DNA from 2 places in the Proteus mirabilis HI4320 genome. Region 2 is predicted to be linked to the other one. Evidence: predicted binding sites of a transcription regulator. Region 2 holds the regulator's gene; the other holds the start of a gene.
What was found. Region 2 encodes CRP, which controls carbon source genes, mostly activating them, when cyclic AMP is high. Its sites were predicted from a motif close to ATGTGANNNNNNTCACAT; they were not measured.
Positions count from the first base shown of each region.

Region 1 (3,209 bases), 1.5 Mb from region 2:
TCAGGTACTGTTGTTGGCGAAATTGGCCAATTAAATGGCCGCCCACAAGTTTGGTGGCCAGTGCATTGTGTACAAAATAGCCATGGCGCTGATTTTCATCCATTATTAACAGATGATTTAATTAGTCATATTATTTATAAAGGCCAAAATCGACTTATCGATAGTTATAGTGCTTTTTTTGATAATGACCATGAATATCAAACAGGATTGCATACTCTTTTACAAAGCATGCAGATCGAGCATCTCACCATTCTAGGGATAGCAACTGATTATTGCGTTAAATTTACCGTGTTAGATGCATTACAATTGGGTTATCAAGTATCAGTGGTTATGGATGGTTGTCGAGGTGTCAATATTCAACCAGATGATAGCCAACTCGCATTTAATCAAATGCAACAACATGGGGCAGTTTTAGTTGATTCAGTAACAATGCTTAAAAGTGACAAATAATATAAACAACATGATTAGCAATTATCATTCTCTACTTGTATGAATAGTAGAACTAAAAAGTGGTGATTTATCCAAATAATAAACTAATAAATCACCACCGTTACGCTAACTTTCATTATTTAAATTTAAAAACGTCTTAATCATCATCCATTGGTGTTAATGTGGCTAAACGTTCAGCTTGAAATTGCGCTTTTAGCTCTTGTTTGCTTTTCATCGTAATTTGTCCGTTTGTGCCAACCGTCATATGTTCCGGATTATGGTTATTCTGCGCTTGCCATAAGAGAACAATTTGCATGCAATGCTCTTTTTGCTCTGCCGTGAGTGCAACGCCGTCTGGCCATTTACCTAGCTCAACTGCGGTAGAAAGACGTTGATAAATCTCAGGTGTGACCATTGAAATTAAATCATTAACTTCCATTGATTGCTCCATATATCAAATTACCACGCAAAAGCTGAATCGTTTTTTTATTTGTTAATTTATTGTTAATAGCGACTATTTAGCCCTTTTGCACTTCACCTGTTTCTGTATTGCTAAATGCCAAAGAGGCAGAATTAACACAATAACGTTGTCCTGTCGGTGCTGGGCCATCATTAAATACATGCCCTAAATGAGCACCACATTGATGACAGCGGATCTCTGTTCTTTTCATATTATGCGAAAAATCATCAAGATAAAGAATTGCATCATCACTTACAGGTTGATAAAAACTTGGCCAGCCACATCCTGCATCAAATTTAGTTTCCGAATAAAACAAAGGCGCAGAACAACATAAGCAATGATAAATACCTGTTTCTCTATTATGTAATAATTTACCACTAAACGGCGGTTCAGTACCCCGCTGTTGCGTCACATAATGCTGCATTTCATTGAGGTTTGATAAATCAATGTGATTGTTATCACTTGAAATATGCACTTTTTTTTCATTATTGCTCATAAACACCTCACACTGACAAAAATGTTTTTTAAAACAACAGCAAATAATAACAAAGATTTAACAACAAATCTGGAAAATATAGTCTAAAATCAATGAGAGTAATCTTTAGTTTTTGAAATGTGATACATTTCACATAACGGAGCAAAGGTAACTTCATTTATCGGCAATGATCCCGATAATACACAGCGTAATATTTATCTAAAACGACCAATCCTTAAGCAAAAAGTGTTTTTTTAATTGATTTTTTGCAATTATTGACACGATTCCGCTTGACGACTGGCGCGGTTTTGGTAACTTTAGAAGCAACTTTTTAATTCACTAATAAAGCTGGTGGAATACATATGACTATCAAAGTAGGTATTAATGGTTTTGGTCGTATCGGCCGCATCGTTTTCCGTGCTGCACAAGAACGTTCAGATATCGAAATCGTAGGTATTAACGATCTGTTAGACGCAGAATACATGGCATACATGCTGAAATACGATTCAACTCATGGTCGTTTCAACGGTACTGTTGAAGTAAAAGATGGCCACCTCGTTGTTAATGGTAAAACCATCCGCGTAACATCAGAAAGAGATCCAGCAAACCTGAAATGGAACGAAATTGGTGTTGATGTTGTTGCTGAAGCAACTGGTCTGTTCTTAACTGACGAAACTGCACGTAAACACATCCAAGCTGGTGCGAAAAAAGTTGTTCTGACTGGTCCTTCAAAAGACAGCACACCTATGTTCGTTATGGGTGTAAACCACAAATCATATGCAGGTCAAGATATCGTTTCTAACGCATCTTGTACAACTAACTGCTTAGCGCCTTTAGCAAAAGTTATCAACGACAAATTCGGTATCGTTGAAGGTCTGATGACAACTGTTCACGCAACAACTGCAACTCAACGTACTGTTGATGGTCCTTCAATGAAAGACTGGCGTGGTGGTCGTGGTGCTTCTCAAAACATCATCCCTTCATCAACTGGTGCTGCTAAAGCAGTAGGTAAAGTTATTCCTGAACTGAATGGCAAACTGACTGGTATGTCTTTCCGTGTTCCTACTCCTAACGTTTCTGTTGTTGACTTAACTGCACGTCTGGAAAAACCAGCAACTTATGCTCAAATCTGTGAAGCAATCAAAGAAGCTGCCGAAGGCGAACTGAAAGGCGTTCTGGGTTACACTGAAGATGCAGTTGTTTCAACTGACTTCAACGGTGAAGTATTAACTTCAGTATTCGATGCTAAAGCAGGTATCGCGCTGAATGACAACTTTGTTAAATTAGTTTCTTGGTACGATAACGAAGTTGGTTATTCAAACAAAGTTCTAGATCTGATTTCTCATATCTCTAAATAATTAGAGTTTAGAAAGCCAAGATTGATTTTAGAGCCACCCTTTCGGTGGCTCTTTTATTTTTTTACTCGGCAGTTTATTGTATTCAAATAGTCCGCGACATAAGGTTATAAAATAATGAATGAGAAAATTTTTTCTTTGCCGGTTATTGAACAAATATCACCTTACTTAAGTCGACGCCAATTAGGTGAACTCCCTATTCTGGTGATCTCTCACCCCAAAGTACGTGCGGCTATTAGTCTTCAAGGTGCCCATCTTATCGCATGGCAACCCGCACAAACGCATCCCGTTTTGTGGCTCAGTGAAGATGCCTTATTTACTCCCGGTGTTGCTATTCGTGGTGGTATCCCTATTTGTTGGCCTTGGTTTGCCTCAGCGGGAACACCAAGCCATGGATTTGCACGTATCTTACCTTGGGAATTTAGTGCTCATTCTGAACAAGAAGACGGAGTGCTTATCACCATGACACTCAAAGAAAGTGCACAAACTC
Region 1 covers NC_010554.1:1,594,221-1,597,429, forward strand. Annotated here, with positions in the region: gene pncA (bifunctional nicotinamidase/pyrazinamidase) at 1-450, shown strand, start outside; gene PMI_RS07280 (YeaC family protein) at 587-868, opposite strand; gene msrB (peptide-methionine (R)-S-oxide reductase MsrB) at 948-1,385, opposite strand; gene gapA (glyceraldehyde-3-phosphate dehydrogenase) at 1,727-2,722, shown strand; gene PMI_RS07295 (D-hexose-6-phosphate mutarotase) at 2,837-3,209, shown strand, end outside.
Region 1: the regulator CRP is predicted to act here: its motif matches at 1,503-1,520, upstream of msrB (peptide-methionine (R)-S-oxide reductase MsrB).

Region 2 (3,209 bases):
TTAAATAATTTTCTTAAATATTAATTGGATAATGAAAATTTAGCGTCATTATCCACTTTTATATCAAACCTTATTTGATTTTTTATTCATATTTAGTGATTATATTTTCATTGTATAGCTAAATGTCGGTCAGGTGGGGTAATGATAAATCAACGTATTAATAGGGCAACTTACGATCAGGTAATGTTGCCAATTTATTCACCAGCAGATTTTATTCCTGTTAAAGGGCAAGGTAGCCGTGTTTGGGATCAACAGGGAAAATCCTATATTGATTTTGCTGGTGGTATTGCTGTTCTAGCGCTTGGGCATGCGCATCCACTATTGAATAAAGCACTGCAAGAGCAAAGTGAGAAGCTTTGGCATGTAAGTAATGTGTTTACTAATGAGCCGGCATTATGTTTAGCTCAGAAATTAATCCAACATACTTTTGCTGAACGTGTCTTTTTTGCCAATTCTGGGGCAGAAGCGAATGAAGCCGCACTTAAATTAGCACGACATTACGCTATTACCCGTCATAATCCTTATAAAACGAAGATAATTGCCTTCCACCACGCCTTTCATGGTAGAACATTTTTTACAGTCTCTGTTGGGGGACAACCTAAATATGCGGATGGTTTTGGTCCTAAACCTGCGGATATTATACATGTCCCTTTTAACTCTCTTGATGCTGTAAAAGCCGTGATTGACTCTCATACTTGTGCCGTAATACTGGAGCCTATCCAAGGTGAGGGCGGAGTGACACCGGCGACAGCGGAGTTTATGCATGGCTTACGTACACTATGTGATAAGCATCAAGCGCTATTAATTCTTGATGAAGTACAAACGGGTATGGGGCGAACCGGCAAACTATTTGCTTATATGCACTATGATATACAGCCCGATATTATTACCAGTGCCAAAGCATTAGGTAGTGGTTTTCCTCTCAGTGCGATGTTAACCACCGAGGATATCGCTTCGGTAATGGGGGTAGGAACACATGGTACGACTTATGGGGGGAACCCATTAGCCTGTGCAGTAGGCAATGCTGCTTTTGATTTAATCAACACTCAGGCGGTATTAGAAGGTGTCAGTGAGCGTCATCGTTGGATAGTGGATGAATTGCAGGCGATAAACCAAACTTATGCTGTGTTTTCTCAAATTCGTGGACAAGGCTTATTAATTGGCGCGCAGTTAGCACCACTGTATGCAGGTAAAGCAAAAGAGTTACTTGCACTGGCCTCTAAGCATGGCTTAATGATATTAAATGCCGGGGCTGATGTAATACGCTTTACACCATCGCTGATTATTACCCTCGAAGAGTTACAAGAGGGCATGAATGCGTTACGAAAAGCGCTTGATGAGTTTGTAAAAGCAGAGTGAATTCAAATGTAAAACCCCATCATTGCGATGGGGCTTCATACAAAATAATCACTGTCCATCAGTTAAATGGGCTGTTTTCAATGCAACTTAACGAGTACCGTAAACAACGATAGTTTTACCGTGTGCTGAAATGAGGTTTTGATCTTCCAGCATTTTTAAAATACGGCCTACAGTTTCACGTGAACAACCTACAATTTGACCGATTTCCTGACGTGTAATTTTAATTTGCATGCCATCAGGATGCGTCATTGCATCAGGTTGTTTAGCTAAATTTAATAAAGTTTGTGCAATACGACCTGTTACATCAAGGAAAGCAAGGTTACCTACTTTTTCTGATGTGGTTTGTAATCTATTCGCCATTTGAGCGGAAAGGCGCATCAGAATGTCAGGATTGACCTGAATTAATTGGCGGAATTTTTTATAGGAAATTTCTGCTACTTCACAGGCTGTTTTTGCTCTAACCCATGCACTACGTTCTTGATCTTCTTCAAATAATCCAAGTTCACCGATGAAGTCACCTTGGTTTAGGTAGGAAAGGATCATCTCTTTTCCTTCTTCATCTTTAATAAGAACAGCCACGGAACCTTTAACAATATAATAAAGTGTTTCCGCTTTTTCACCTTGGTGGATCAGCGTGCTCTTGGATGGATATTTGTGAATATGGCAGTGTGACAAAAACCATTCAAGAGTCGGGTCTGTTTGCGGCTTGCCGAGAACCATTCGCGTTATCCTCTGTACGTTAATGCAGCCTTTCAAAACGGATTGACACCCTTTTGATACAGCGTGCTTAAAATCCTATCTTTACCGATTAACTTCCTGAGAATTCGGAAAGTTAATAAGGAATAGATTATAATAAATGAGAAAATAATGCATTGATCTTAACCACTATCATCAAGCAGATATTGTTTTTAACACAGTTAACGCATTAAGTCTCGTTTTACGCAGTCAGCATAATAAACCTATTTGCTAATTGCTAGTTGAATTATGAGAATGTACTCTTTTAGTCTCAGTTGTATTTAGGGGAAAAATAAAATGGAAGCACGTGTTAAATGGGTTGAAGATTTATCTTTTGTTGGCGAATCATCTTCCGGCCATCAAGTTATGATGGATGGTAATTCAGGTGATAAAGCGCCTAGTCCGATGGAAATGGTATTAATTGCTGCGGGTGGTTGTAGTGCTATTGATGTGGTGAGTATCTTACGTAAAGGTCGCCACCAAGTCACTGATTGTGAAGTGAAATTAACATCAAAACGTCGTGAAGAGGCACCTCGTTTATTTACTGATATTAATTTACATTTCATTGTTTCCGGTAAAGCGTTGACAGATAAAATTGTTGAGCGAGCTGTACAATTATCAGCAGAAAAATATTGCTCTGTTTCTTTAATGTTAGGAAAAGCGGCCAATATTACGCACTCTTTTGAAATTAAAGATCCTGAATAAATTTGATATTTTAAAATAAATTTTAATATATAAAATAATATCCCTAAAATACGGGGATATTATTTTCGTCACAAATAACATATCTATTTTAGCTAATTTTTTCACCATTCAATAATTTCTTCACCAGTGGTGCCATGATTAATTCCATCGCTAAGCCTAATTTCCCTCCTGGAACAACAATAGTATTGATAGTCGACATAAATGAACCATGCAACATTGCCAATAGATAGGGGAAATCGATATCCGTTAAGCCACGAAAGCGAATAACAATAAAACTTTCATCCAGTGTTGGAATAGCTTTAGCTGAGAAGGGATTAGAGGTATCCACCGTAGGAACGCGTTGGAAATTGATATGAGTGCGAGAAAACTGTGGAATGATGTAACTGATATAATCATCCATCGAACGTACC
Region 2 covers NC_010554.1:3,092,675-3,095,883, reverse strand. Annotated here, with positions in the region: gene PMI_RS13940 (aminodeoxychorismate synthase component II) at 1-24, shown strand, start outside; gene PMI_RS13935 (aspartate aminotransferase family protein) at 142-1,359, shown strand; gene crp (cAMP-activated global transcriptional regulator CRP) at 1,447-2,079, opposite strand; gene PMI_RS13925 (OsmC family protein) at 2,392-2,799, shown strand; gene PMI_RS13920 (phosphoribulokinase) at 2,888-3,209, opposite strand, start outside.